Sulfuricurvum kujiense DSM 16994: one gene and its partner. The protein of the gene in region 2 interacts with the protein of the main gene of each other region in a pairwise test. Links are inferred from orthologs where the notes say so. Each region holds a gene or a part of one and is shown on either strand. Other genes may lie near its edges.

Evidence for each region. The genes of interacting proteins can lie anywhere in the genome.
Region 1: the proteins of grpE (region 2) and groL interact in binary tests that used the Escherichia coli proteins (3 or more experiments, as listed by UniProt). The link is inferred for Sulfuricurvum kujiense DSM 16994 from one-to-one orthologs.

Annotation. Positions count from the first base shown.
Region 1 is NC_014762.1:2,081,466-2,085,960, reverse strand. The notes cover bases 1,514-4,495. They hold groL (chaperonin GroEL), read right to left. Parts: upstream 3,830-4,495; coding sequence 2,198-3,829; downstream 1,514-2,197. Other genes in these bases: groES (co-chaperone GroES), read right to left, coding at 3,854-4,114; SULKU_RS14560 (sensor domain-containing diguanylate cyclase), read right to left, coding at 1,514-1,816. Also shown: SULKU_RS10415 (DUF475 domain-containing protein), read left to right, coding at 1-437; more of SULKU_RS14560, read right to left, coding at 503-1,513.
Region 2 is NC_014762.1:374,106-379,909, forward strand. What follows is about bases 3,029-5,804. They hold grpE (nucleotide exchange factor GrpE), read left to right. Parts: upstream 3,029-4,034; coding sequence 4,035-4,574; downstream 4,575-5,804. Other genes in these bases: SULKU_RS01940 (DASS family sodium-coupled anion symporter), read right to left, coding at 3,029-3,868; dnaK (molecular chaperone DnaK), read left to right, coding at 4,696-5,804. Outside these bases: SULKU_RS01930 (SagB/ThcOx family dehydrogenase), read right to left, coding at 1-1,173; SULKU_RS01935 (AsmA family protein), read right to left, coding at 1,221-2,468; more of SULKU_RS01940, read right to left, coding at 2,465-3,028. UniProt on the Escherichia coli protein: Participates actively in the response to hyperosmotic and heat shock by preventing the aggregation of stress-denatured proteins, in association with DnaK and GrpE. It is the nucleotide exchange factor for DnaK and may function as a thermosensor.

The DNA.
Region 1 (4,495 bases), 1.7 Mb from region 2 along the record:
TTCTGGCATTTATGTACGGCGTGCTGCTTCACTCATTGCTTGGAATGCTGGATCATTTCCTCTCTTCTGATACGGTCAAAAGCGGGATTGCCGGATTTATCTACCTTGAGGTACTCGATGCAAGTTTCAGTTTCGACGGTGTTATCGGAGCGTTTGCCCTTACCAGCAACATCTTTATCATTATGATCGGGCTCGGTGTCGGAGCCATGTTTGTTCGTAGCATTACACTTTATTTTGTCGAGCATAAAACGCTCTCCGAATTTCGTTATCTCGAACACGGAGCGCATTACGCTATCGGTATTTTGGCGATTATCATGCTCATGAAAATCACCACCCATATCAGTGAAATGGTAACGGGAACAATCGGTATCGGATTGATCACGATTGCTTTTTTACATTCTATTTGGGAAAATAAACAAGCGAATCTGCGCGCTTAATCCTCTTTGTCCTCTGTGAGGACATTCACTTTTTCATCAGTACTTTTAATATCTCAATATAGCTTTTAGTGAGAAAAAGTTATTTTGTTTTTCCCGTTTTGCTTTGACTGATAGAGCAGCCCGTCGACTCGTCGATAGAGCGTATCTTCCGCATCTTCTTCTTTTACCTGGGAAATCCCTATGCTTATCGTGATTCGTTGATTTGGGATGACCGTAAGCTCATTCTCAACAACATTTTTGATTTTATTTGCGACATCAATTGCATCATGCAACGCAGTATTGGGACAAAGGATCACAAACTCTTCTCCTCCGACCCGGAAAAGCGTATCCGTATGCCGAACATTTTTCTGAACGAGTGCACTGAGCTCCATAAGAACAATATCTCCGGCTCTATGTCCATGGGTATCATTGATCATCTTAAAGTCGTCAATATCAAATATCATCATGGAAAAAGGTATTTTGTACCGCTCAAAGTTTGAAATCAGTTCATTGATCCGCTCTTTGTATGCTTTTACATTTTTGACTTTTGTTAAGTTGTCCGTATTGGTAAGATTAATATTGATGATGAGTTCCGCATGATGAAGAGAGGTTCCGATGATGACAAAAACCAAACTGATCAAATAGGTAATAAGCATTAGAATCGATTCCATTTGCGTACCGACATCAAAAATATTTTTCGGATTATCTGCCGATAAAGCGATTATTCCGATGACAACAATCAAAAGTATTCCCATCAGCACATGCATCCGTAGGTGAAATGCAGGGATTAGCAGCAGAGGCAAAACCAGAAAAATGAGATAGTGAAAATAAAAGGATGACCAGATTAACAAAAGGGCCAAAAGTGTGTATAAAAAAGCGTTTTTCCACTCTTTTGATGTCGGTTTCGATAGAGTTTTGTAGCTTTCATACAAGGGATAGAGGAGCAATAGTCCCAATGCGTCGGCAAACATCAGCATAAGGATAAACCCGCATACGTCAAAATAGCGTATATAGCCTCCGCTTGCCAGATTCAGAGCGATTATAAGACTACTGATAAAGGTCGGGATAATCGCTCCGTAAAAGGTAAACGGAAATAATATTTTGATATTGTCAAAATAGTTGTTGGCATACCGCTTGATCAAGTGTGCGGATAAATAAGGGGCGAGAGTGTCTGCAAATGCGGCAACGGCCGTATGGAGGTCATGATAGGTGGATTCATCGGACATGCCGGGATAATTGGCGAAAAAACTTCCCAAAAAGATAAAAGGCAATGCTTTCGCCCCGAATTGATGGACGAGGATGACCGCTATCCCGAACGGCAGCCATAACAGGGTTATATTGGAAGGGTGAAACGAAAAAATAGACATGCCGAACAGCGCACTCCCATAATAGAGTGCCATACCCAACACTAGCCCAAAAAAAGTATTTAAATTGGATAAGAGCACCTAATACACCCTTTTTTATTTTATTCATCTATTATAGCAAATACTTTTACGGATTTTTAGTTGACGTTGTATTATAGTTTATTGGTTTTATACAGTTTAAAACTTGTTTTTATACAGGGGAAAAGAGAAGGGGAGGCATTTGTCGAAATGTCAATTATATGGTAATTCTATGTAATTTGAAGCCGTCGCCGGCCGCTTTGCGACATCGGCTTTGGTTTCGTTCAGTAAAATGACACGCAGTTGGCTTCCATTTTATGTAAAGCCTCACTGCTCATTTCATTCGGCATGTTCGGTTTCAGACCTAAAAATGTCCATTGAGGACATTTTTTACGGTCCTCACATCATGCCCGGCATACCGCCGCCCATACCGCCCATATCCGGCAGTGCAGGTTTGTCTTCTTTGATCTCGTGGATCGTCGCCTCGGTCGTGAGGAGCATACTCGATACCGACGTTGCGTTGGTCAATGCGACACGCTCAACTTTAAGCGGGTCGATGATTCCCGCTTCGTACATATCGACGTATTCACCCGTTGCGGCATTGAACCCGATGTTTTCGTTCGTAGCGCTAACGATCGTATTGACAACGACACCCGCATCGTATCCCGCATTTTCAGCGATTTGTTTAACCGGAGCGGTAATGGCGCGAAGGATGATTTCCCATCCGATTTTTTGATCGCCGCTGAGGTCGTGTTTCACTTTTGCCGCCGCGCGGATCAGTGCCGCACCGCCACCGATGACGATCCCTTCTTCAACTGCCGCTTTTGTAGCCGAGAGTGCATCGTCAACGCGGTCTTTTTTCTCTTTCATCTCGGTTTCGGTAGCCGCTCCGACTTTGATAACCGCAACACCGCCCGCGAGTTTCGCAAGACGCTCTTGGAGTTTCTCTTTGTCGTATTCGCTGGTTGTGCTTTCGATTTGGGTACGGATTTCTTTGATACGTCCGTTAACCGCCTCTTTGTCGCCCGCACCGTCAACGATCGTCGTGTTGTCTTTGCTGATGACGACACGAGCAGCTTGACCGAGGTCTGCTATCGTTGCGCTATCGAGTGTGCGTCCGATCTCTTCACTGATCACTTGCGCACGGGTAAGTACCGCGATATCTTGAAGCATCGCTTTGCGGCGATCACCGAATCCCGGAGCTTTTACGGCGGTGATGTTAAGCACACCGCGGAGTTTATTCACAACGAGAGTCGCCAACGCTTCACCGTCTACATCTTCAGCGATGATGAGAAGAGGGCGAGAAGTTTTTTGAACTTGCTCCAATACCGGAAGAAGGTCTTTGAGGTTCGAGATTTTTTGATCGAAAAGGAGGATAAACGGATGATCCAGCTCTACGGTCATTTTTTCCGAGTTGTTGATGAAATACGGGCTGAGATAACCGCGGTCAAACTGCATCCCCTCGACAACATCGAGTTCGTCGTTAATCCCTTTTGCTTCTTCGACAGTGATAACGCCGTCGCGGCCTACTTTATCCATTGCTTCGGCGATCATCGCACCGATGCGCTCATCGGAATTAGCCGAGATGGTAGCAACTTGTGCAATCTCTTTTTTATCATTGATAATACGGGAAGCGGCTTTGAGTTCTGCCAAAATCGCTTCAAGCGCTTTGTCCATACCCCGTTTTACTTCAACCGGATTAGCCCCGGCAGTGATATTACGAAGACCCTCTTTGAAAATAGAGTTGGCAAGGATCGTTGCGGTAGTCGTACCGTCTCCCGCTTCGTCCGCCGTATTGGATGCTACTTCTTTAACAAGCTGCGCTCCCATATTTTCCAAAACGTCTTTGAGTTCTACCTCTTTAGCAACCGAAACACCGTCTTTAGTGATTAGCGGTGCACCGTAACTGCGTTGGATAAGGACATTGCGTCCGCGCGGCCCCATTGTTACTTTGACAGCGTCAGTGAGTTTTTGTACTCCTGCGGCTAGTTTGTTACGAGCTTCATCTGCGTAGTGAATTTCTTTTGCCATAGTTTGCTCCTTATAAAGTTTAAATTATTTGATGATTCCAAGCAAATCGTCGGTTTCAATAACCAAATACGCTTTTCCGTCCAAAGTAAGTTCGTTTCCAGCGTATTTACCGAATACGACCGTATCTCCTGTAGAAACGTTCTCTACTTCACTGCTTACGGCAACAACGGTACCTTGGGAAGGCTTTTCCTTAGCGTTGTCGGGGATAATGATACCCGATGCGGTTTTGGTTGCCTCTTCGAGACGTTGAACCAAGACTCGTTTTCCAAGCGGTTGAAAGTTCATTGCATTTCCTTTTATGATGAGATTTTATGTATGGGATTCTACACGAGTTTAGGTTAATTGTCAATACTCTTAGCCTTATAGACTCAACAATAGTGAGTTTTATTATAGCTATTATAGTGAGTTCAATTTTTTATATTGAAAAAATTACTTTTTAAAGCTTTTAATAAGTTTATCATCACTATAATTCCGGTCTTCCCATAAGATGGCTGGGTAGCTCAGCTGGTTAGAGCGCTGGTCTCATAAGCCGGAGGTCGGGGGTTCGAGTCCCCCCCCCGCCACCATCTTTTACGTTTATCCCTCACTATATAATTTATCATCCGTTTCAGAAAAATCAAATTTAAAAATGTATACATAACATTTACTATTTTTTTTAACTCCTTT
Region 2 (5,804 bases):
CGCTCCCCGATAATCACCGCTTCGTAGTCGATAAAGCCCCTCAGTAAACTCGGCCCATTCAAAGGTCGAGTCCATACTGTTTTGAAGTGAAAGCAACTCTTTTAGATCGCGAATATAGGCATAGAGCCCTTTTTCTAACCCTTCGACCCGATGGACAAAAATAACAAGATTAACGTCCGAGGCGTCGCGGCAGAAGAGGGAAGCATCCAGAAGCTGCCGAAACTGCTCTAAAGTGATACCCAAGCCGTCCATCATCTGTGCGCTTCGGCGTTTTAGGACGATCTCTCCGGAACTTTTTGTCGGTGATGGAGTATGACGGGACTCTTTCATTATCACGGGACGAGGATACTCTCCTTGCGTCGCCGTATCGATGATCTCCAGTATCGGCCATAGATGATGGGAGTGACTGAGACGGTTTGCGTTATAAAGCAGTTCGGGGGTTTTGGGAAGGGTGAATGAACCTTTACGGATTTGAAGCAACATATCGGGGCTTTCTCTCTCATTCGGATCATAACGGTGAAGCTGATCCAGACCGCACAGTGAGGCGATATCGGCCGTGTCGATGCTAAGAACACTGCACTCCCACCCCAGCATCGCCGCCGAAATACGGATCGATTCGGCGGCATGCCCCGCATCAAGCTGGCAATAGCGCCAGCACCGTTCCCCGTATTTCCACGCTTCTCTCCAGATGACCGAACTTAAAGCAATGAGAAGTGTCTCCTCGCCGATAGGTTCACGGTAAGTATGCAGCAGCTCCAGTGCATGTTTACGCGGCGCATAGTGGCTAAGGGTAGGAGAATCGCTCAGACCTTTCAACGGGGGAGCAATAATATAGCATTCGCTGGGATGAAGGTTTCCGCTGCTGGCATTGCACCGAAGCGCCCATTCCGATCCGCCGTGGCTTTTGATGGCGGCGAGTCCGAGAGCGTAGCGCAGCAATTGCGCAAGCGATTCGATGCACAAAGGGGCATAGGGGAGCGAATCAGGTTGGAACAACAGATGATACGGCGGGGTCGCTTCGCTAAAGGGCAAAGGTATTAGAGGGGCATTCTCATAACGCCGAAAAGGATTTGGCTGAGTTTCCCAATCCATATAGCCGAGGCTGGCGGCATAACGTGAGGGTCGGTGTTTGGTTCGGTCGTGATATTCGAGTACGGAGGATACATTTTTCATAGAGGGATTGTCGGTTAAAACCGTTAAATCTCCCCTTTGATTTTGAATTAGTGTAAGCTTTTTAATAGATCCCGAAGCATTTGCTCATGCGTCGTCGTATTATCGGTTTCCATGCGGCTTAAATCGGATTGGAACGATCCTCTGTAATGAACCCCTTTTTTGCTGAGGTCGGCATGCACTTCCGCATCGAAACGGATCAGGGGCTGGGTAATTTGGTATTCTTGGAATAACACCTTCGGAACGGTAGAAGCTTCGGTAATGATGACGTTTACACTTCCTCCTGTGGTGTTTAGCTCTCCGTACAAATCACCGCTTCCTGATATCGGAGGGGTAAGGGCAAAGAGTTTAAAAGTCTGTTCCAAATCGGCGTGTTTACAGTCAAAAGATAATTTTGAGGGTTCCAAATCCGCGATAGTGAGTGAAATCGAAGTATCGCTTCGGGCGACATCGGAATTGCCTTTCAGCCGAAGCAGTTTCTGATCACCCGTAAGTGTCGCGTTTAATTCAAGGGCTCCTCCAAGCGGCATACCGACAAACTGTTCCAAAATTCCCGCATGATCCAGAGAAGTATTAATGGTGACCTTAACGTTAAAAGGTTTGACATCGCCGTATTTGTCGGCCAATAGCGATTTAAGCGTTACCGATTCGTTATTGTCTTTTGCGATAGGGGTAGGATTAAAACGGCGGGTTTTGGAATTTAGAAGGATCGATCCCTCAACGTAGCGCTGATCAAATCCGCGTAGATCGATCCCCCCGGTGAGGAGGGTATCGGTGTCGGATGGATACTTGAGCAGCTGCATAAGAGGCGTATAGGCTATTTTGTCCGCTTTTAGATTGAGAGATGCGAGATGAAACCGATGGAGTTCGATTTTATAAATGAGATCTCCGCCGAACATATCTCCGTTTCCTTGAATGAGCAAAGAGGCGATGCCTCCGCTGAGAGAGCCTTCTGTTTTAAAAGGGGAAAAAAGAGGGTTGATGCCGCCGTGCTGAAAACAGGAGAGTCGGTAATGGGCATACATCCGAAGCGTCAGAAGAGAAAATCCCCCCTGAGTTGAAAACGTGTTACCGTATTGATCCTGGAAAAGGAGCTGAAACTGATTAGGGGTTAACCCGTATTCTTGGAGTGTGATCGGCGTTGAGAAGGCGGAAGTAAGTGATTTTTCGATTAAAGGGGCCGTAAGGCGGTTCCCCCACGGTGAAAAAATAACGGCTGCGGCTGCCAGAATAACTCCCAAAAAGGAGAAAAAGATTTTTCCGATCAGGGTATGGTGAAAATAGCGGATACGTTTCATAGCAGCGCCAATATCCAGGGTGTTCCGATAATCATGAATACCAGAAAGGTGAGGAGGGTTACCGCACCGCCGTAGATATAGATTTCACGGGCACTGATATAGCCGGAGCTAAGATAGATCGCATTGCACGAAGAGCCCTGCGGTGTGATGGTGGCATTAAAATTGGTAGCGAACAGCAGCATCATCGCCATCAGTTCTCCGGGTACCCCAGCGCCGACACCGACGGCTAAAAAGATACCGAAGAGAGCTAAAAGATGGGCGCTTTGCGAAACGAAGAGATAATGGATTAATACGTAAACGGCTATTAGAAGTATGTAAACCCACATCCACGATAGCCCGACGAGATAGAGGGTAAAGTGGCTGGCGACGGCTCCCATAAATCCCATTTCGGCGAGCTGGGTACTGAGGGCAAAGAGGATGGCAAACCAGATTAGGGTACTGAGCGCTTCGCCTTGGCTTCTAAAATCTTCGACTCCGAAAACGCGTGTCGCCATCAAAATTCCAAGCCCTCCGAAGGCGACGGCGGCTTTATCGATTCCCAAAACTCCTGAGAGGGCCCAGAAAGTCAGCATCGAGATAAAAACTCCGGCCGTAATCCACTCGTTGCGGCTGATTCTCCCCATATGTTCTAACGCCTCTTTGGCTTTTTGAGGCGCATCGGGAGTTGAACGAAGTTCGGGGGGATAGATGCGGTACAGCATCCAGGGGATCAGGGCAAAAGCGATCAGCGTCGGGACAATAGCATACAAAAGCCAGCTTCCGAATGTGATATGGATCCCCATCGTTTCGGCGATTCCGACACCGACGGGATTAACCGCCATGGCGGTGAGCCAAAGGCCCGATGAGATCGTAAGCCCTGCCATAGAGGTCATCATCAGGTAGCTTCCCGCACGCCGCTGGGTATTATCTCCCACCTTTGAGCCGCAGTCGTGCGCCAGACCGTAGACGATAGGGTAAAGGACACCGCTTCGGGCAGTATTGCTCGGAAAAGCGGGGGCGATCAGGATATCGGTAGCGATGAGACTGTATCCCAGACCGAGGGTGGAGTGGCCGAAACGGCGGATAATGTGAAGCGAAAGTCGTTTGCCTAATCCCGATTTATGGACGGCATGTGAGACTAAAAAAGCCGCAATGATCATCAATATAAAACTTTCCGAAAATCCCGCATACGCTTTTACGGGTTCAATGACCCCGAACAAGACACTGATCGCGAGGGCAATGACCGATGCGGCGATGATGGGCAGCACGTTACCTAAAATAGCTATAATAGTTGTCAGGAAAATCGTAAAAAGTTGCCACGCTTTGGGGCTGATGGCGAGGGGCGGGGGAGTAAGCCACAGGGTTAAGGCAAACATTCCGAGCAATACGACAGGATAGAGGTGTTTGACTCTGAGTGACATTATCCCTCCCTTTTTTTAAGCTTATTATAGCATTTTAGGTCGGTATATATACTTGATATAAATAGACTCAACTTATCTTCATAAAAATTATCATATACCACTTGACAATAGTCGACTCAATGTACTATAATAACGCTGGATTTCAAAAAAGGAGTCGTAAAAACTTATGTCTAACGAAGTAAATGAAGACGTGATCAGCGACGAGCAAACATCCCAAAATACGGGTGAAGAGGTCATTGCTGAGAGCATGAACGAATTAGAAACTATTCAGGCGGAATTGGCGTCTTTTAAAGATAAGTACGCTCGCGTACATGCCGATTTTGATAATATTAAAAAACGTCTCGAGCGGGAGAAATACCAAGCGCTGGAGTATGCAAACGAAAAATTTGCCAAAGATCTCATTCCGGTAGTCGATTCGCTAGGAATGGCGATCGGAGCGGCAGAGATCGAAGCAGAACCTGCGGTCCTTTTAGAGAAGCTCAAAGAGGGTGTTGAACTTACGATGAAACAGCTTCTCGGTGTTCTCGAAAAACACGGTGTAACTCCGGTAGATGAATCCGAGCCGTTCGATCCGAATATCCATAATGCGGTACAGCGTGTGGACAGTCCGGATCATGAGAGCGGCGCAATCGTGAATACTTTTCAAAAAGGGTTTCGATACAAAGAACGCACTCTTAGAGATGCGATGGTTGTAATCGCCAATTGATTTGAACGACCATCGGAACAAAGTTCCGATGGTCTACGCTTGCCGCTAAGGCACTAAAGCACACCGATGCTTCCGGCATCGGCGTCGAAAATAAAAACGAATTTAAAATAAAGGAAATACAATGTCAAAAGTTATTGGTATCGATTTAGGAACAACAAACTCATGTGTTGCTGTCTATGAGGGCGGCGAAGCGAAAATTATCCCGAATAAAGAGGGAAAAAATACAACTCCTTCCGTTGTAGCGTTTACGGACAAAGGTGAAATTCTTGTCGGTGATCCTGCAAAACGTCAGGCGATCACAAACCCGGATAAAACGATCTACTCGGTCAAACGTATCATGGGTCTCATGATGAACGAAGAGAAAGCGAAAGAGGCGCACGATAAAGTTACCTATAAAATTGTTGATAAAAACGGTATGGCTGCGGTTGACGTAGCGGGTAAAGTGTATACCCCTCAAGAAATCTCTGCGAAAATCCTCTCTAAACTCAAAGCAGATGCAGAGTCATACTTGGGTCAATCAGTAACCGACGCAGTTATCACCGTTCCGGCGTACTTCAATGATGCTCAACGTAAAGCGACGAAAGAGGCGGGAACCATTGCTGGGTTGAACGTCCTTCGTATCATCAATGAGCCGACAGCGTCTGCATTGGCATACGGTTTGGATTCAAAAGGGGATGAAAAAGTTCTCGTTTACGATCTCGGGGGCGGAACATTCGACGTTACCGTTTTGGAAATCTCTGAAGGTACGTTTGAAGTTCTTTCAACCGATGGGAATGCGTTCCTCGGTGGGGATGACTTCGATAATAAAATCGTTGATTTCCTAGCATCTGAGTTCAAATCCGATCACGGTATCGATTTGAAAGCGGACAAAATGGCGCTTCAACGTCTTAAAGACGCGGCAGAAAATGCGAAAAAAGAGCTCTCTTCTGCGGAAGAGACAGAGATCAACCTTCCGTTTATCACGGCAGACGCGACCGGTCCTAAACACTTGGTTGTTAAATTGACCCGTGCAAAATTTGAAGGGATGATCGATACGCTCGTAAAAGAGACGATCAGCCACATCAAAACAGCGATGAAAGATGCCGGCCTTAGCAAAAACGAGATCAACGAAATCATTATGGTCGGGGGTTCAACACGTCTTCCGATCGCACAAAAAATGGTTTCAGATGAGTTCGGCGGCAAAACCCTCAACAAAGGGGTAAACCCGGATGAGGTCGTAGCAGCGGGTGC